Breoghania sp. L-A4: one gene and its partner. Each later gene encodes a partner of the first gene's protein in a complex. Links are inferred from orthologs where the notes say so. Each region holds a gene or a part of one and is shown in the gene's direction. Other genes may lie near its edges.

What was found.
Region 2: the proteins of eno (region 1) and D1F64_RS13250 are in contact, whole or in part, in a solved structure (PDB 2FYM), measured with the Escherichia coli proteins. The link is inferred for Breoghania sp. L-A4 from one-to-one orthologs.

The regions. Positions count from the first base shown.
Region 1 is NZ_CP031841.1:2,506,383-2,521,857, forward strand. What follows is about bases 504-3,498. They hold eno (phosphopyruvate hydratase), read left to right. Parts: upstream 504-1,361; coding sequence 1,362-2,636; downstream 2,637-3,498. Other genes in these bases: D1F64_RS11540 (LysE family translocator), read left to right, coding at 2,828-3,460. Outside these bases: D1F64_RS11545 (hypothetical protein), read right to left, coding at 3,668-5,101; D1F64_RS11550 (DsbA family oxidoreductase), read right to left, coding at 5,637-6,290; D1F64_RS11555 (hypothetical protein), read right to left, coding at 6,455-7,660; D1F64_RS11560 (class I adenylate-forming enzyme family protein), read right to left, coding at 8,248-9,954; D1F64_RS11565 (extracellular solute-binding protein), read right to left, coding at 9,975-11,882; D1F64_RS11570 (invasion associated locus B family protein), read left to right, coding at 12,135-12,782; D1F64_RS11575 (invasion associated locus B family protein), read left to right, coding at 12,910-13,491; heat shock protein HspQ, read right to left, coding at 13,545-13,868; D1F64_RS11585 (CoA ester lyase), read right to left, coding at 14,179-15,228; D1F64_RS11590 (lipid A biosynthesis acyltransferase), read right to left, coding at 15,357-15,475. UniProt on the Escherichia coli protein: Catalyzes the reversible conversion of 2-phosphoglycerate (2-PG) into phosphoenolpyruvate (PEP). It is essential for the degradation of carbohydrates via glycolysis.
Region 2 is NZ_CP031841.1:2,923,267-2,928,180, forward strand. Bases 1-3,302 are described here. They hold D1F64_RS13250 (ribonuclease E/G), read left to right. Parts: upstream 1-381; coding sequence 382-3,102; downstream 3,103-3,302. In the rest of the region: D1F64_RS13260 (GNAT family N-acetyltransferase), read right to left, coding at 4,542-4,914. UniProt on the Escherichia coli protein: Endoribonuclease that plays a central role in RNA processing and decay. Required for the maturation of 5S and 16S rRNAs and the majority of tRNAs. Also involved in the degradation of most mRNAs.

The DNA.
Region 1 (15,475 bases):
CGTCACATGCGTCGATCTCGACCAGTCGAAGATCGACCGGCTCAACCGCCACGAGGTGCCGATCTACGAGCCGGGCCTCGACGATTTGATCCGCCGCAACCACGAGGCGGGCCGCCTGAAATTCACCACGGGCTTCGACGCGGCCGTGCAGTCCGCCGACGTGGTGTTCATCGCCGTCGGCACCCCCTCGCGCCGCGGCGACGGCGAGGCGGACCTGAGCTACGTCTTCGAGGCCGCGCGCCAGGTCGCGCGCGCCATGAAGCCCGAGACGGTGGTGATCATCAAATCCACGGTGGTGGTGGGCACCTGCCGCAAGGTGCGCGACATCATCGCCGCCGAACGTCCCGGCGTTCCGTTCTCCATCGCGTCCAACCCGGAGTTCCTGCGCGAAGGTTCGGCGATCGACGACTTCATGCGGCCTGACCGCGTTGTCGTCGGCGTTGAGGACGCGCGCGCCGAGAAGGCTCTGCGCACGCTGTACCGGCCGCTTTTCCTGCGCGAGACGCCGATTGTCTTCACATCGCTGGAGAACGCCGAGATCACCAAATATGCCGCCAACGCCTTCCTGGCGATGAAGATCACCTTCATCAACGAGATCGCGGATCTGTGCGAGCAGGTCGGCGGCGACGTGCAGCAGATCGCCTCCGGCATCGGGCTGGATAATCGTATCGGCTCGAAGTTTCTGCATGCCGGGCCGGGCTACGGTGGTTCGTGTTTTCCGAAGGATACCAATGCGTTCGCCGCGACGGGCCGCAAGTTCGGCGCGCCGCAACGGCTTATTGAGGCGACGATCGCGGTCAACGACGCGCGCAAGCACGCCATGGCGGACCGGATTCTCACAGCTCTCGGCCCCGATCCGAAGGGCAAGACGGTCGGCGTTCTCGGTATCGCGTTCAAGCCCAACACCGACGACGTGCGCGATGCGCCAAGCCTGGTGATAGTGCCGCTGCTGATCGCGGCGGGTGTCAATGTGGTGCTGCACGACCCGGAAGCGCGCGAACAGGCCGAGCCCCTGCTGCCCGGGCGGCGTGGCGCGACCATCCTTACGATGTGGCCGATGGCGCGGACGCGGTCGTGGTGCTGACCGAATGGAATGTCTATCGCGGGCTGGATATCAAGCGGCTGGCCGGCGCCATGCGCGGCACGGTCCTGGTGGACCTGCGTAACATCTATGAACCCGCCGATGTGACGGGCGCCGGTCTGTCCTATGTCAGCGTCGGAAAGCCGCCGCAGGGCATCTGACGCGATTTGCCGTCCCTGGATGTGAATTCTTTGCACCCGATGATTTCATCGCGCGGGAAAACGCTCTAGAAGGCACCCAGTATCCAACTCACAGACGTCCGCCGACGCAAGGAGAGCCCATGACCGCCATCATCGATATCGTTGGCCGTGAAATTCTCGACAGCCGTGGCAACCCGACCGTTGAGGTCGATGTGCTTCTGGAGGATGGCTCCAAGGGCCGTGCTGCGGTGCCCTCGGGCGCCTCCACCGGCGCGCACGAGGCTGTGGAACTGCGCGACGGTGGCCCGCGCTATCTCGGCAAGGGCGTCCAGAACGCGGTTGACGCGGTCAACGGCGAGATCTTCGAGGCCATCGGCGGCATGGATGCCGAAGAGCAGATCCTCATCGACGAGACGATGATCGAGCTCGACGGCACGGAGAACAAGGCGCGTCTCGGCGCCAACGCGATCCTCGGTGTGTCCATGGCGGTCGCCAAGGCCGCGGCCGATGCCTGCGGCTTGCCGCTCTACCGCTATGTCGGCGGCCCCGGCGCTCGCCTGCTGCCCGTGCCGATGATGAACATCATCAACGGCGGCGCGCATGCCGATAATCCGATCGATTTCCAGGAATTCATGATCATGCCGGTGGGCGCGGCCAATCTCGCCGACGCCGTGCGCATGGGCGCGGAGGTCTTCCACACGCTGAAAAAGGCGCTGTCGGATGCCGGCCACAACACCAATGTGGGCGACGAAGGCGGTTTCGCGCCGGGCCTGGCTTCCACCGACGACGCCATCGGCTTCGTGATGAAGGCGATCGAGACGGCGGGCTACAAGCCGGGCGAGGACATGTTCCTGGCGCTCGACGCGGCCTCCACCGAATTCTTCAAGGACGGCAAGTATCATCTCGACGGTGAGGGCAAGGTGCTCGCGCCCCAGGAAATGGCCGCCTATCTCGGCGATCTCGTGGCGCGCTATCCGATCATCTCGGTTGAGGACGGCATGGCCGAGGACGACTGGGACGGCTGGAAGGCGCTCACGGAAATCGCCGGCGACAGGTGCCAGCTCGTGGGAGACGATCTTTTCGTCACCAACACCGCGCGCCTGCGCCGCGGTATCGGCATGGGCGTCGCCAACTCGATCCTGGTGAAGGTCAACCAGATCGGCACGCTGACGGAAACCCTGGACGCGGTCGAGACGGCGCACAAGGCCGGCTACACCGCCGTGATGTCGCATCGTTCGGGCGAGACCGAGGACGCCACCATCGCCGATCTGGCGGTCGCCACCAACTGCGGGCAGATCAAGACCGGGTCGCTCGCGCGCTCCGACCGGCTGGCGAAATACAACCAGCTCATCCGCATCGAGCAGGACCTCGGCCCTCAGGCGCGCTACGCCGGCGCCTCGATCCTGCGCGGCTGAGGCCCATCCGTCTGCCTGTGCGGGCGCAAGTCCCCGCCGATATCCGGTAATCACCTTTCCCGGATTTGATCTCAGCGCGGGAGGCGGCCATTCGCGGTCATCCGCCAGCCGAAACAGGCCGCCGCCGTACCCCGACGGCGGTCCTATCGTATCGGGGCACACTCTCGTGCGGCGTTCCCGAAAGAGGTGTCATGTCGCTTGAATCCTGGCTCGCATTCACCGCCGCCTGCGTCGTCCTCACCCTGATCCCCGGTCCGAGCGTGTTGCTCGTCGTCAGTCAGGCCGTGGTCCGGGGAAAGGCGGCCGCCTTGATGTGCATTCTGGGGGATGTGCTCGGCGGTGTTGTCCTGATGGCGCTGTCGTTTCTCGGGGTGGGCGCCGTGCTCGCCGCGTCGGCGTTGCTGTTCCAGGTGGTGAAATGGGCCGGCGTTCTCTACCTCGCTTATCTGGGCTGCCGCCAGATTCTCGATGCAAGGAACGGCGCCGGTGCCGTCGTGACTGGAAGCGCGCCGGAGCCGTTCACGCCGTCTTCCTGGATGAGCTTCTGGGCGGGGGCGGTCACCGCGGTTCTCAATCCCAAGGCGATCATGTTCTATCTGGCCTTTCTGGCGCAGTTCGTCGATCTCGAACGCAGCATCGCCCTCCAGGTCGCAATCATGACCGCCACATCCTCCGCCGTGGTGGTTGTCTTTCTCGGATTTTACGCGCTGATCGCCACGCGCGCCCGGCGGATGTTTCATAGCCCGGCGGCGCACAAGCGGATCGGATACACCGGCGGCGCCTGCATGCTCGGCGGCAGCGTCGTCATGGCGGCGACGCGGTAGCGCGGATCCGTCACGCGTTGAGCAGGGACCGGGTTCGCGCTCTTCGTCCCGGCACGTATCCGACTGGCGCCGCGTCTCCACCGCCAATCGCGTGGCGCTGCATGCGTGACGCGGGCGGCAGAGGCCCCCGACACGCAAAAAAGCCGCCGTCCCGATGGAACGGCGGCCTGATATCTCTCCAAACCGGAGATCCCGGGTGTTGCGCGATCAGTGCAGCTTGGACGCGTCCGGCTTGTCCTCGGACGTCTCCGACACCGGGCTGGCCGCCGGTTCCGCGGCGGGCTCGGGAGCGGCGGCGCGCGGCGCGCGGGTGATCGACTGGCTGTTTTCCTCGATGATCGTCTGGTAGCTGCGCAACTGGGCCTTGAGTTCCTCGACCTGGGCCTGGGACGCCTCGTGCATGATCTTGTATTTGCGCAGCTTCTTGTTTTCCGCGATCGTCTCTTCGTTGGTCTCCATATAGCGCTTGTTCTGCAGCGTCTCGTGCTTCAGCTCCGACAATGTGGAGTTGTAGCGCATGTTGAGATCGCGCAGCTTGGAATTGGAGGCCTGAAGCTCCAGCCGGTCGCTCTCGTGGCTCTTCTGCAGCGCGTCCAGCAGATGCTGGATCTCATGCAGCCGCGCATCGAGATCGCGGTTGCGCTCGCGCAGCTTCTTGTCCTCGCGAAGCACCTCCTGCAGCGTCTGGTCGCTGACCCGCTTCTGCGAACTCAGGTTCTCGATTTCCGAGTTCAGCGAGTAGATCTGGTCGTCGTGCTTGCGCTGCTCGTCCTCGCCCTGGTTCTTCTGGAACTCCAGCTCCTCGGTGGCGATATCCAGCTGCGAGCGGTAGTCGATGTTTTCGTTGCGCACCTCGGTCAGATCGCGTTTCACGGCCTCAAGTTCGTTGGCCATGTGCTTGTTTTTCTTGACTTCCTTGTCAAGCAAGCCGCTGGTCTCGCTGAGCTTGCGCTCGAGCTCGAATTCGCGCTTGGCAAACGCCTCGAAGTCGCCGTTGAGGCTTTCCACACGGCCTTCCAGAATGCGCGCCTTGGACTTCAGGGCCTCGTGCTCTTCGTAGATGGCGGCGTATTTCGTGCGCTCGTGGTTGAGGGTCTCGCACTCGTGGTTGTACTGCTCGGTCACCTTGCGGTTGGTGTCGCGCAGGCTGATGATCTCGCTGCGCGCCGTCTCCAGCGCCGTGCGCGTCTCGCCGATGCGGTGACGCAGGGCGTGGGCTGTGGCTTCGGCGTCGCTCGCCTTGCTCGCCAGCTTTTCGTTCTCGTGCTTGAGACTGAACAGCTGGCTCGAGAGGTTGGCGTTTTCGCTCTCCAGATTGATCTGGGTCTCGACGTCGACCTTCGACATCGAAATGAATTCCGACAGCGAGTTGACGTTGTTTTCCGACTGGGCCGAGAGCGCGCTGAGCTGCTCGAAGGTGTTGCCCAGCTCGCTGACACGCGCCATCAGCGTGTCCAGCTTGCGCTGGCGCTCCTTGGAACGGCGCATGTAGGGGGTCAGCTGCTCGATCGGCTCTTCGTGATGCACGGCGCCGTCGTCGTGCGCGTCGTCGGCGTACTCGCCGTTCGACAAGGCGTATTCGGCCGCTGCCTTTTCCGAGTCGGCATCGCTCGAAGAAGCGGATTTGGAGAATAGACGCATCACAATGGCCTCACTTCGTTACCTGATCCCGTTGCGGCTTCCGCGTTGTCGCGGAAAATTCGAACCGTGTTTCCGTTCCGGGTTCCGGAAACACTTCTCAGGCGCATCTCACCGCCAACCGTGTCGCGCGCCTGGGAGTGTATCGGAGCGCGGCGCGCGATCCGGCGGCAAACTGCCGGTATGGTTTTCATGTCGGTAACGATACGCACACTCGCTCTCCCGCCACGGAAAGCATGGACTGTATCTCGGGAATGAGATTAACAAAAAATTAACCTATGGCAAGGGAGCTGAACGTTGACGAGGGCGGAATACCGCGCACAATTCACTGAATTTGATTGTGAATTTTGCCTATCGCGCATGCGGCGCGGCGAAAAACGCTGTCGGATCAGTGACCCGCGCCGCGTTTGCCCGCGCCGCCGATGCATCCCGGCGCACAGGCGCGCGGCCTGAGCGAATCGTGCCCCGATCCGCCCGCCGGCGCGAAATAGGTGGGACAGCGCGGCGGCGTGACCCGATTGGGCGGCCGCGGTCGCGCTCAGGAGCCGGCGCGCTCGTTCGCGGCCTGGCGGATGGCGTCGGCCAGCGTGCTGGCGGCCTCCGCGCCCATCACCGCGTATTTGTTGTCGATGATGAAGCAGGGCACGCCCGTGACGCCGATCTGCTGCGCCTGCTGGATCTCCGACCGGGTCGCCACCATGTCGGCCTCCTGGCGCAGCGACTCGCGCACCCGCTCTCCGTCCATGCCGGCTTCCTGCGCGATCCTGACCAGGACCTCGTCGTCCGACAGGTTCTCTCCGTCGATGAAATAGGCCTTGAACAGCCGCTCGACCACGGCCTCCTGCGTCTCGGGCGTCTTGGCCCAGCGGATCAGCCGGTGGCAGTCCAGCGTGTTGGGCGAGACCTCGATCTTGTCGAATTGAAAATCGAGGTCTTCCGTCTCTCCCGCCTGGCGGATGTTGGAATAGATGCCCGCCGCGCGCTCCGGCCCGCCGAATTTCTCGTTCAGATAGGTCTCCCGGTCCTTGCCCTCGCGCGGCAGGGTCGGGTCGAGCTGGAATGGCCGCCAGTGCACGGTGACGTCGAGATCGTTGATCAGGCCGATGGCCTTCTCAAGCCGCCGTTTGCCGATATAGCACCACGGACACATGACATCGGACACAACATCCACGGTGATTGTCTGCCTGGTCATTGCGATGTCTCCGTTGCGTGGACGAGAGGCGGCGCGCGATCCGGCCCCTGGCCGCCATGGCACACATGTAGGGCAAAAGCGGGTTGGGACAAAATCCGCCGCGGACACGAAGCCGTGTTGACGCGGATGCGGCGGCGGATGGGGACGGGAGTCGCGGGCCGCCGTCAGGCGGCGGAATTGACGCTGGCGATCTTGGCGATCGCGTCCAGCTTGATCGGCTTCTTGCCGAGATCGAGCGTCACCGGCGTGTTGCGCATCACCGAACGGATGCGGCGGATCGCCAGGTGCGCGCCGGCCTCATCCGTGGTCGGGAACACGGCAATGACGCCGGCGTCGCCGACGAGACCGACGAGATCCTCCACCCGGCACAGCCGCCGCAGCAGCCGCAGGGCGGGACGCTCCAGCGCCTTGGCCGGCACGCCGTCGTTCTCCCCGTCGTGGGTCTGGATCAGCAGCCGCGTCACCGTCAGCGGCTTGCAGTTCAGATGCGCCGTCTTCTTGGCGTGGCTCAGGTAGCACTTGAAGTGGTCCGACGAAATGACGCCGTCGCCCGAGGGGTCGTCGATCGCGTCCTGGCAGGCCAGCAGCGTCTCCTGGATGGAGCGGTCGAGCCGCCGCGTCCGGATGCCGATCGTCAGCCTGAGGAACAGGTCGGCGCGCGTGGAGCGCAGCGTCATCACGTCGTTGGCGCGCGCCTTGTACGCCATGCGCGTGGTGTCGGCGTCCAGCCCCTCGGTCAGCAGGATGATCGGCAGGTCGTGATAGATCGGGTTGGCGCGCAGCAGCAGAAGCGTGTCGATCGCCTCGGCGTTTTCCTGGTCCAGGATCACGGCGTCGAAATTGCGCCAGGTGAGATACAGGTTGGCCATGTCGGCGGTCATCGCGCCGACGAAGCTGATCTTCGCGCCAAGCACGGATTCGATCTGGGAAAAGTGCCCCCGCGTGCCCACCACCAGCAGCGCCGGACCGTTTGACGGCGAGCCGCCCGACACGGGCATGTTAGGTTTGGGAAGCGCGATCTCGAGCGACTGCAGCGTCGCGGTGCGCACGTCGGCTTCCATCCGTTTGGTGATCAGCCGGTTCATCGCGCGCGTGTGCGCGACGACGGTCTGTGCGGGCACCGGATGGGTCAGGATGGCGTCGGGCCGGATGGCGACGGGCTTCTTGAACGCCGTGCTGGCCAGGCAGATCAGGGGAACATGGCGGCCGGCAAGGCATTGCTCGACCGCCTGGATCCACTTCACGAACAGGTCGAGGTCGGCGCCCTTGCCGTCGACGATGACGGCGGTGGGCGTCGCGACGCTTTTGAGGATCGAAGGCAGCTTTCCCGGCGAGTCCAGCGCGAGCAGGTTCGTGTGGAGCGCTTCCATCTGTTCCCAGAATTCGGAATCGCATCCACCGGGCATTCGAATGGCTATGACGGGACCATCAAGCGACATCGAAAATAGGCCTGTACGTAATGTTGCCGATGGTTTTGACACAATGGCATTAAGGCGGTGCTAACAAAAACGATAAAACTGTAGTGGTCGGCCGGTGGAACGGCGGTTTCGGTGGCCGTGAATACGGGACGCCGATGTCAAACAGGAGACGTTCGAAAACGTCCGCTTCCTCCGGCGCAGCAGGTCGCACGATGACCCTGCGGCACACATTGCGAAAAGCGATGCGATCAAAGTCGAGGGGTGTGCGCCTAGAGCGTTTCCTTGCTAAATGGAACCATTCTGCGGAGATGAATTTTGTCGAGGATCACGAGGATTGGCGAAGGGCATATCGCGGATATGGCCGAGACGGGCCTCGCCGATAATCGGGAAAATTCATCCCGCCCAAAGGGTTGGTCGAAACCGGCCGTCCGCCGCGTCAACGGCCTCCGCCGTAGCATCGGCTACGCCGTTCGCCCGTTTCCTCGCGGATCGAACCGGTTTGGACCAACAGAATTGATTCCATTTAACAAGGAAACGCTCTAGCCGGTCGCCTTGTATTCCGACGCCAGCGTTTCCAGCGCCTTGCGATTGACGATGCCCGCGTCATTGCGGGGGATCGAGGACGCGGGGAACAGTCCGTGCGGCCGCGATTGCATGCCGATCTTCATCGCGTCGAGATACGCCATGAACGCGGCTTCGTCGACGGAGGCGCCGGGCTTGGCGACGATGGCGGCGCAGAGCCGGGTGCCCAGCGTCGGTTCGCTCACCAGGAAGGCGGCCGCATCGCTGGCGCCTTCGAATTTCGCATAAAGCTGGTCAAGCGCATTCAGCTCCACTCCGATGCCGCCGATCAGCGCCGCATTGTCGAGGAACGGATTGGCGTCGACATTCTTGATCACGCCCTTGTCGCGGACGCCCACCAGCCGGGTCCGCAGATAGCCGTTTGCGGCGTCGGGCCAGTCGGCCGTCGCCGAGCCGGGCCAGGCGCGCTCGGGCACCATGGGCCCGCGCACATGCAGCGGCGCGGCGGAGGTGCCTTCCGATTCGACATGAATTTCCAGCAGAACCGGCACATCGGCGACGCCGGAGGGGGCGCCCACCGGGCCGGAGGGCAGGGCGCGGGAGGGGCCGGTTTCGCCGCGCAGCCGGGCCACCTGCGCCATCTCGTCGATCAGCGTCACGTCGACGATGGCGTTGACATGGGGCGGCTGGACGCTGTTGTCCGCGCCCGCGTGCCACACGGCGACGATGGTCCGCGGCGGATCCTGCTTCTTGAGCAGCGTGTCGACCAGTGGCGCCAATTGTCCCGGCACCACAATAACATCGGCTTCGCAGGAGCGCGCGTGGCGGGCGATCTGCTGCACGTCCTCGGGATGGTGCAGGTGCAGCGTGCCGCCGCACAGCAGCCACGGCGCGATGCCGCAGCCGATGCCGGCCAGTCCGCTCAGCGCATAGGGCAGCAGGATCGACGCGCCGTCGGCGATACGCCCCTCCAGCATCGGCATCAGGCCGGCGGAAATCCAGTGATTGTGCGAGCGCGGCACGGGCATCAGCGCGCCGCTGGGCCCCATCGTCCAGGTCAGCGTCGCCAGATGGTCGGCGGCGTTCACCGAGCGCGTCACCTCCGCCGGCGGCACCTCGTTGCCGACTTCTTTCATCACGGCGTTGAGGTCCAGCAGTCCATCTGGCAGATCGTTGCCGATGCCGAAGACATAGCGCAACCCGAAGACGTCCACCGCCGCCTCGCGCATCCACGCCGCGTAAGTGCCCGATTCCAGCCGGTCGATGGTGATGACGGCCTTGGCGCCGCTGGTGCTCAGGGCCTCGGCGATTTCACGCCCGCGCCACACCAGCGGCACCGGGGTTGCGATGAGGCCGGCGCGCAACGCCGCCAGCATGATCAGCACCGCGTCCGTGGTGTTGGGCAACTGCACGCCGATGACAGTGTCCGGCGTCAGTCCCAGCGCCTTGAACAGTCCCGCCAGCCGCGACACCTCGACGTCGGCTTCCGCATAGCTCAGCGTGCGCGGCGCCCCTGAGGTCCAGCGTTCGCGATTGGGCGCATCGGCAAGCGCGATGCGGTCGGGATGGTTCTGCGCCGTCTTTCTGAACAATGCGTCCAGCGTCACCCGGCCCCACACGCCGGAGGCCTGATTCCGCTTGATGGTCTCGGCGGGCGAAAGGATCATGCGGTCGTCATCCTTGAGCGGGGGCTTGTTGTAGCCGGATGTTTTTTGCGCGGACATGGGGGGCGATCCGTCATCTGTCATTGCGTCGGTGTCGCTTCCGAGGCGGCGGACCACCACGTGTCGAGACGGTAGCCGGTCAGCGGCGCGGCGTCGGGGTGAACGATGTTCGCCCAGCGCGCGACCCATTCGGCCGGCAGATGGAACAAGGGCACCACGTAGAAGCCGGAAATCAGCACCCGGTCGAAGGCGCGCACCGCGGCGGTGAACTGTTCCTCGGTGCGCGCGGCCAGCATGGCGTCGATCATCGCGTCGATCGCCGGCTCGTGGGCGCCGGCGAAATTGAATGTTCCGTCCTGCTCCGCGCTGGCCGAGCTCCAGCGGAAAGACTGTTCGTTGCCAGGTGACAGCGATACCGGCCAGTAGTTGAAGGTCATGTCGTAGTCGTAGGCGATGCGGCGGCGCTCGTACTGCGCGGAATCGACCGTACGGATGGTCACCGCGATGCCGATGCGCGCCAGCGTCCGCTCAAACGCCAGCGCCAGCCGCTCCTCGTCCTTGTTCTTCGTCAGGATCTCGAAGGTCAGCGGCGCTGTGCTCGATGTCTGGGTCATCACGCCGCCGTCGATGGCGTATCCGGCCTGCTTGAGCAGCGTCACCGCGGCGCGCAGCGCGCCGCGGTCGCTGCCGCTGCCATCCGACGTGGGCGCCCGCCAGGCGCCCTGCATGACGTCGGGCCGCACGGCGCCGGGGAAGGGCGCCAGCAGCGCCTGTTCCTCGGCGCTCGCCGGCCGGCCGATGGAGGAGAGGAACGAGCCGTCGAAATAGCCGTGGGTGCGCTCGTAGAGGCCGAAATACAGATTCTGGTTCAGCCACTCGAAATCCAGCAGATGCTGCAGCGCCTGACGCACCAGCGGATCGGAGAACACCGGCCGGCGGGTGTTGTACACCATGCCCAGCATGCCCTGCGGCATGGCGTTCTCCAGCGTGTCGCGCACCACGCGGCCGTCCGTGACCGCGGGGAAATCATACGCTTGCGCCCAGCGCGCGGGATCCTTTTCCACCATCAGATGCACAAGGCCCTTCTTGAAGGCCTCGAACAGCGAGTTGTGGTCGCGGTAATAGTCGATGCGGATCTCATCGAAATTGTCGTGCCCGGCCTTCACGGCCAGATCCTTGCCCCAATAGTTCTCGTCGCGCGTGAGCACGATGTGGCCGCCCGGGTCCAGCGCCGCGACCGTGTAGGGACCCGATCCCAGCGGCGTGTCCAGGTTCGAGCGCTCGAAGGTTTCCGGATCGGTCGCGTGTTTCGGCAGGATCGGCGCCAGGCCGATCAGCAGCGGAAGCTCGCGGTCGGTCCCGTCCTTGAACACGAAACGCACCGTATGCGCATCAGGGCTCTCGAGCCGCTCGACCTTCTTGTACCAGGAGCGGTAGTGCGGCCGCCCGTGCTCGCGCAGCAGCTCCACCGAAAAGATCACGTCGTCGGCGGTGATCGGCGTGCCGTCGGAAAACCGCGCTTCGGGCCGCAGGCGGAACTCGACCCACGAACGGTCGTCCGGCACCTCGACGCTTTCCGCGATCAGGCCGTAGAGCGAGAAGGCCTCGTCGCGATTGCGCGTCAGCAGGCTCTCGTAGACGTTGTTGCCATATTCGAAGTCCCACAGCCCGCGCGCGGCGACGCCCTTGACGATAAAGGGGTTGGTGCTGTCGAAACTGCCCTGGACGCCGTAGGTGATCCGGCCGCCTTTCGGCGCCTCGGGATTCGCGTAAGGCAGGTGGGTGAACCCGGCCTCCAGCGCCGGCTTGCCATGCATGGCGATGCCGTGCTGCGGCGCGGCCGCGGCCACCTGGGCCCCGAGCGCCAGCGCGCACACGACAGCCAGGGCGCGCAGACCCGTCAGGCTTGCGGCGCGCCGGGACGAGCCGGCGGACAGGGGACGATCGGGGGTCGGGGTGACGGTCATGCGGGCGCGCCAGCGGTCCATGGGGCAGTCGGATTGGTTAAGAAACGAATGATTCCAATCCCGACACTAGCACAATCGGCGCCTCCTTTGGCGTGCGTACTTTTTCAGAACCGCTGGAAATATATGTGATGCCGGGCTATTCATGCGCGGGAGTCGTGTCACCGTCTCGCCGCAATTTCCCCCGATGCAGTGCATTGAGGATGCGTGTGGCGGGATGCAGGGATAGTGGACCCCGCTGAGCGCCGGTGGGGATTTGAGCAAGGACGTTGATGTATGGCCAAGAGTATTAACCGGGTTGGAGCGATGGCGCGCAGCGCGCTTGTGGCGATGGCTACCGCCGCGACCATGGGTATGGCGGCTGCGCAGACGCCGGAGACCCCCGCCGCCGGCTCCGAGGAATCCGCTTGGGTGAAGGTCTGCAACGAAGTCCCGCAGACCAAGAAGGTCATGTGCCTCGTAACCCAGGAACTGCGTACGGACACGGGCCAGTTTCTCGCCTCCGTGGCGATTCGCGAGATCGAAGGCGAGGACCGCAAGACGCTGCTGGTCGCGGTGCCGCCGGGCATGCTGATCCAGCCGGGCTTGCGCGTGCAGGTCGACGCCGGCAAGCAGGAGCAGGCCAAATACGGCATCTGCTTCCCCAACGCCTGCTACGCCGAACTGGTGATCACCAAGGAATTCATCGATGGCATGAAGGCCGGCGGCAAGCTGGTGCTGACCACGCTGAACCAGCAGGCCAAGGCCGTCGCTTTCGATCTGACGCTGATCGGCTTCACCAAGATCTATGACGGCGAGGCGGTCGATCCCAAGGCGATGGCTCAGAAGCAGGAAGCCTTGCAGGCGGAGCTGCAGAAGCGCGCCGAGGAAGCCCGTCAGAAGCTGATCGAACAGCAGAAGAAGCAGTCCGAGCCCGCGAACTAATTAAGCGCCGGCAATCGCGATCCGAAGGCGCCGCGGGGTCCCGGACCCTGCGGCGTTTTCGTTTCCGGCGCGGAATTCTGAACCGCGGAGCGCGCGTTCGCGTTTCGCCGTGTCCCAGGAGAGACAGATGCAGAAGATGACCCTTTCGACCGCCATACCGGTGCGTGCGGGCGGCAAGGCCGCCCGGATGCTGGGCATGATGCTGGCCGGTGGTGTGCTTGGCGCTGTCGCGTCCGGCGCGGCGCTGGCCGCGGGCAGCGAAGCGCCGGTGGAGCCGGAAAAGTCACCCTGGACGAAACAGTGCAGCCCGCCGGACGCCACCGGCAAGCAGACCTGCATGACGTCGCAGGTGCTCTATGACGATCAGGGCCGGCTGTCGGCCTCGGTGGCTGTGGAAACGGTGACCGGACGGCCGGAGCCCCGGCTTCTGGTGGCGGTGCCCAACCGGATGCTGCTGCAACCGGGTCTCGTCGTGCAGATTGACGATGCGGTCCCGCAGAAGCTCGCCTACCGGATCTGCCTGGCGGACCGGTGCTTCGCCGATGAGTTGCTGGATGCTCCGGCGCTCGGACGCATGCGGCGCGGCGAGACGATGCGCGTGGGTCTGATGGACGCCGCGTCCAAGCCGGCCACGCTGACGTTTCCGCTCGCCGGATTCGCGGGCGTCATCGACGGGGCACCGGAAACTCCGGCCGACGCGCAGCAGTAGAGCGCGGCAACAGGCGTCGCGCGCTCAGGCGCGCGGCGCGCCCATTTTCGGGATCAGTGCAGTTCGACGTTGCGGGCGTGGTAGTTGCCGTCCTCGGAGGTGTCGAACAACTCCTCGATCTGAGGATGGCGCACCGGCTCGCCGGTCTCGTCCTCGACCAGATTCTGCTCCGACACGTAGGCGATGTATTCGCTCTCGTCGTTTTCGGCGAGCAAATGGTAGAACGGCTGATCCTTGCGCGGACGGATATCCTCGGGGATCGACTGGTACCACTCGTCGGTGTTGTCGTAGGCCGGATCCACGTCGAAAACCACGCCACGGAACGGATAGACCCGGTGGCGGACGACTTGTCCGATCCTGTATTTGGCGGCCCGGATCTTTTGCATTGTGTTCTCGGTGCTCCAAACGGTTCGGCGGCCGCCTTGTCCGGCGTCCTGTTCTTGTGCCCATCCTGCGGCCGCAGGATTGTCGGGTGCGGTGCTGCCTGTCTCGGGGCCGACGCGGGCCGTGCGCCGCGATGGCTTATGACGCCGTCGAAGGTCACGGCGTCACCGGGGCGTGGTCTTCGGTGCTGCGCCGGAGCGTCCGGCGCGCGACCGCGCAGGCGGCCCTACAAGCATGGGCATTCTACACTGTCAAGCCAGGCATTGCGACCTCGGACGCGCGCGCCGTGGCCGCTGACGCGCCCTAGAGCGCGTAGCGCTCGGCGAAATCGCTGTCCTTGGCGGCAACGATCTTCGCCAGGTCGACGATCACCTTGGCCTGCTTCCAGGTGGCGTCGTCCTGCATCTTGCCGTCGATCATCACGGCCCCCGTTCCGTCGGGCATCGCCTTGATGATTTTCGCGGCAAACGCCACTTCATCCGGATCCGGGCTGAACACGCGCTTGGCGATGTCGATCTGGGTCGGATGCAGCGACCATGCTCCCACACATCCCATGAGGAAAGCGTTACGAAACTGGGATTCGCAGGCCGCGAGGTCCGAAAAGTCCCCGAACGGGCCGTAAAACGGCTTGATTCCGGCGCTCATGCAGGCGTCGACCATCTTGGCCACCGTGTAGTGCCACAGGTCCTGCTGATAGAAGGCGCGTGCCGCATGTGCATCCGCGCCGGGGTCCGCCAGCACGCCGTAGTCCGGGTGGCCGCCGCCGACCCGCGTCGTCTTCATGCCGCGCGAGGCCGCCAGATCCGCGGGGCCAAGGCTCATGCCGTGCATGCGCGGCGAGGCGAGCGCGATGTCGGCGACGTTCTTCACGCCTTCCGCGGTCTCCAGGATCGCGTGGATGAGGATCGGTTTTTCGATTCCGTGCCGCGCTTCCAGTTGCGCGAGCAACTGGTCGAGATAGTGGATGTCCCAGGCGCCTTCCACCTTCGGCAGCATGATCACGTCGAGCTTGTGTCCCACCGCCGGCACGATCTCCAGGATGTCGTCGAGCAGCCATGGCGAGTTGAGGCAGTTGACGCGGGCCCACAGCCCGGTGTCGCCGAAATCATTGTCGCGCGCCATCTGGATGAAACCCTGCCGCGCGGCGTCCTTCTCGTCGGCGGGAATGGCGTCCTCGAGATTGCCCAGCACCACGTCGACCTTGCCGATCAGTCCGGCCACCTTGCCGCGCATCTTCTCGATCTGCGGCGGCACGAAGTGGATCATCCGTTCCAGTTGCACCGGCAACTCGCGCAGCGGCGCGGGCGCGCCGATGGCCAGGGGCTGATAGAAGCTGCGCGGGCTCTTGGTCATGCTGGATCCGTTTCACGTTTCAGGGCGATGGCGGGCGTGGCGTCTGGGCACAAGAATAGCGGTTTTTTTGCTCTGCACAATCAGCCGGAAGGCGAAGCGGCGGCCGACGCGTGCGCGCGGACGGACCGTCACGCCGCGCCGTTGGCCCACTTGCGGTGGATCCACATCCACTGCGCGGGGTACTCGCGGATCCAGCGCTCGAACACGCCATGCACCATCGCGGTGCCCGCTGCTATGTCCTCGCGCC
Region 2 (4,914 bases), 420 kb from region 1 along the record:
TGCCCCCGGCATGTCGCTGGCGGTCACGCACTTGCTGACGGCCACGCACTCGCGGACGACCGGTCGGACGCTGCCAAATCCAAAGACACTGCCGTGCGCTCCCGTGTGAAACGGGACCGCACGAGAATTTCGCGGTCGGTCCAATCGCCGACCTGATCACTATCGCACAGTCAAATCGAGCGTCGCGATGAGCGAATACGCCGGACCAGAAAGTTTCAAGAGTACGACAGGCGCCACATCATTGGCCGCCTGCGTCCTGGTCTATGCGACGCCCGCGGACATTCATCACAAGACACACCGTCAGAGCGACCATGCAGGCGGAACGCAAGATCGGCAGCACACTGCGCCGGTTCCGTGCTTCGGTCGTGGAGAATCCAATCAATGGCAAACAAGATGCTTATCGACGCCGCACACCCGGAGGAGACCCGGGTCGTCGTGGTGCGCGGCAATCGCGTTGAGGAATTCGATTTCGAAGCAGCCAATCGCAAACAGCTGCGGGGAAACATTTATCTCGCCAAGGTAACGCGCGTCGAGCCGTCGCTGCAGGCGGCCTTCGTCGACTACGGCGGCAACCGCCACGGCTTTCTCGCCTTCAGCGAAATTCACCCGGATTTCTATCAGATCCCGGTCGCCGACCGCAAAGCCCTGCTCGAGCAGGAAGAAGCCGAGGCCGCCGAGGACGAAGCCGCCAGCAGCAAGTCCCGCTCGAGCAGGCCGTCGCGCCGCAAGAAGGACGCCAGCGTCAGCGAAAGCGCCGAAGACGCGGAAGCCGCTGCATCCGCCGGAAATGTTGACGAGGGCTCGGACGACGATGCCGAGTCCGACAATCTGCCTCCCTCCGGCCACATCGGCAACGTCGAGGATACGCCCGAAGACGATCACGACGACGACGAACCGGCCGCCAAGGGCGACGCGGACGTCAAGAACGACGACGAACTGGTTGAATCCGTTGGCGCCGAAGACGCCATGGAGGAAGTGCCGGTGCGCCGCGCGCGGCCGCGCCGTCACTACAAGATCCAGGAAGTCATTAAGCGCCGTCAGGTGCTGCTGGTGCAGGTCGTCAAGGAAGAGCGCGGCAACAAGGGCGCGGCTCTGACCACCTACCTCTCGCTCGCCGGACGGTACTCCGTGCTGATGCCGAACACCGGCCGCGGCGGCGGGATTTCCCGCAAGATCACCAATGTGACCGACCGCAAGCGCCTGAAGACGGTGGCCAACGAGCTGGAAGTGCCCGAGGGCATGGGCGTCATCCTGCGCACCGCGGGCGCCAGCCGCACCAAGGCCGAGATCAAGCGCGACTTCGAGTATCTGCTGCGCCTTTGGGAGAACGTGCGTGAACTGACGCTGCGCTCCGTGGCGCCGTGCCTGGTCTACGAGGAAGGCAGCCTGGTCAAGCGCTCGATCCGCGATCTCTACAACAAGGACATCGACGAGATTCTGGTCGCCGGCGAGGACGCCTACCGCGAGGCCAAGGATTTCATGCGCATGCTCATGCCGAGCCATGCCAAGAACGTCCAGCCCTATCGCAGCTCCACACCGGTGTTCACCAAGCACGGCGTGGAAGCCCAGCTCGACGCCATGTTCTCGCCCGACGTCACCCTGCGCTCAGGCGGCTACATCGTGATCAACCAGACCGAAGCGCTGGTGGCCATCGACGTGAACTCGGGCAAGTCGACCCGCGAGCACTCGATCGAGGACACGGCGCTGCAGACCAACCTGGAAGCGGCCGAGGAAGTCGCCCGCCAGTTGCGTCTGCGCGATCTCGCCGGCCTGATCGTGATCGATTTCATCGACATGGAAGAGAACCGGAACAACCGCGCGGTTGAGAAGCGGATGAAGGACAGCCTGAAGTCCGACCGCGCGCGCATCCAGGTTGGCCGGATCTCGCACTTCGGCCTGCTGGAAATGTCGCGTCAGCGCATCCGCACCGGCGTGCTGGAAAGCTCCACCGAACACTGCCCGCACTGCCATGGCTCCGGCATGATCCGCTCCACCGAGTCGGTGGCGCTGCACGTGCTGCGCGCGCTGGAGGATCACCTCCTGCGCCACTCCAGCCACCACATCAACGTGCGCACGCACACGCCGGCGGCGCTCTACATTCTCAACCAGAAGCGCCATCACCTGATGGAACTGGAGATGCGCTTCGGCCTCAACATCGCCATCTCGGCGGATGAGGAAATCGGCACGCAGCATTTCGTCCTCGACCGCGGCGAGCCCGCCATCGGCGACGAGGCCGTGCGCCCGGCGATCGCCGCGATCGTCCATCCCGACACCATCATGCCGGAGATCGAGGACGAGGACGACATCGAGGAAGAGATCGACGAGGAGATCGAAGAGGCAACCGTCAAGGCGGAAACGGCTTCCGACGATGGCACCCGCAAGCGCAAGCGCCGCAGGCGCCGGCGTGGCGGTGACGCATCCGAGTCCGGCGAGCAGGCCGACGCGAAGGATGCCTCCAAGGCTGACGACGACGAGGCGCCGGCCGAGAAGGCCGCGTCCGCCGAAGGCACCGACGACGAGGAAGGCGACGACGACCGGCCGAAGAAGCGCCGCCGTGGCCGCCGCGGCGGACGCCGTGGCCGCCGGGGTCGCGACGCCAGCGAGGCCGGCTCCGAGGACACGGACGCCCAGGCATCCGACGGCGAATCGGGGAACGCGGAGACGGCGCAGGCCGATGACTCCGTATCCGACCCGGGCGAAGCGGGCGTCGTGACGGCTGTGGGAACCAATGCAGACGACACCGGCGAAACGCCGGAGCCCGTTGAAGCTGCGTCCGAGCCTGCCGAAACCGCCGCGGACGAACCCGAGGCAGCCGAGGCACCTGTCGAGGAGGCGCCGGTTGACGTTTCCGCCGATGAGACACCGGCTGTCGAGACACCGGCTGTTGAGACAAAGGCCGTTGAGATGCCGGCCGAAGCGGCCGAGGAGCCTGCGGAAGAGCCCGTGACCGCCGAAGCGCCCCAAGAAGCCGAAGAGCCGGTTTCCGACGTAGCCGCGGCCGTCGCCGAGGAGCCTGCCGCAAAGCCTGCGAAAGCCGCCGAGGACAAGACCCCGCGCAAGAAGCGCTCGGGCTGGTGGCAGCGTGGTGGCTCATTCTTTTGAAAGGCCGTTGGCCTGAAGAAAGACTGACACCGCTTTGAAAACAAAAGGCTCCCGCACCGGACTGGTACGGGAGCCTTTTTCGTTGGAGCGTGGCGAAGAGTGCCGCGTCGTCCTCGGCCCTGTGCCGAGTATCCCTCTTTTCGAGGCGAAGATGGGTGCTCGGGACAAGCCTGAGCATGACCAAGGCGGGGTCTTCGGCCCCAGCTCTGCGCTCCGCCCTACTTCGTCTTCTCGAACAGTTCCCGGCCGATCAGCATGCGGCGGATTTCGGAGGTGCCCGCGCCGATCTCGTAGAGCTTGGCGTCGCGCAGCAGGCGTCCGGTCGGGTATTCGTTGATGTAGCCGTTGCCGCCGAGAAGCTGGATGGCGTCGAGCGCGATCTTCGTGGCGTTCTCCGCGGCATACAGAATGGCGCCGGCGGCGTCCTCGCGGGTCGTCTCGCCCCGGTCGCAGGCCTGCGCGACCGCGTAGCAATAGGCGCGCGAGGCGTTCATCATCACATACATGTCGGCAAGCTTGCCCTGCACGAGCTGGAAGGTGCCGATCGGCTGGCCGAACTGCTCGCGTTCGTGCACATACGGGATGACCACATCCATTGCCGCCTGCATGATGCCGATGGCGCCAGCAGCGAGGACGGCGCGCTCGTAGTCGAGGCCCGACATCAGAACGTTGACGCCCTTGCCGACCTCGCCGAGCACGTTTTCTTCCGGCACCTCGCAGTCTTGAAAGACCAACTCGCCGGTTTCCGAGCCGCGCATGCCCAGCTTGTCGAGCTTCTGGGCGACGGAGAACCCGGCAAACGCCTTCTCGATGATGAAGGCCGTGATGCCCTTCGAGCCGGCGGCCATGTCCGTCTTGGCGTAGACGATCAGCGTGTCGGCCTGCGGCCCGTTGGTGATCCAGAATTTGGAACCGTTGAGAACATAGCGGTCGCCCTTCTTCTCTGCCTTGAGCTTCATGGAGACCACGTCGGACCCTGCCCCGTCTCCGACATGGCCAGCGCGCCGAGATGCTCGCCGGAGACCAGCTTGCCGAGATATCGGGTCTTCTGCGCGTCGGTGCCCCAGCGCCGCATCTGGTTGACGCACAGATTGGAATGGGCGCCATAGGACAGCCCGATGGACGCCGAGGCCCGGCTCACCTCCTCCATGGCGATGCAATGCTCGAGGTAGCCGAGACCCGCCCCGCCCCACTCCTCTTCCACCGTGATGCCGTGCAGCCCGAGCGCGCCCATTTCCGGCCACAGCTCGCGCGGGAACCAATCGTCGCGATCGATCTTTTCCGCCAGCGGCGCGATGCGGTCCTGCGAGAAGGAGTGCACGCTGTCGCGCAGCATGTCGGCCGTCTCGCCGAGGTTGAAGTTGAAGGCCTTGGGTGCATTGGGATCATGGGGTCCTCCCGGCGGATCTCTGCGGTCCGCTCTGCGTTTGTGGCGCGCCTCAGCGCGCGTATTTGATGAAGGGCGTGAGTTTTCCGATACGATCGTAGAGCTGACGCGCGGTTGCGTTGAAATGCTGCGTCGTCCAGTAAACGGCACCGGCGCCGGCCTCATCGGCGGCGTCATACACCGCCTCGATCAGCTTGCGGCCGATGCCCTGACCGCGCACCGCCGGATCCGCATAGAGATCCTGCAGATAGCAGGTGTCCTCGATCATCCAGGTGGTGCGGTGGAACAGATAGTGGACGATTCCGACGAGCCTGCCGTCAGCATCCACCGCGCACAGGCCATACGGGTCCTCGCCCGCCGTCATCAGCCGCGCCCAGGTGGTGTCATAGATTTCCTGCGGCTTCTCGGTCTCGTAGAAGGTCAGA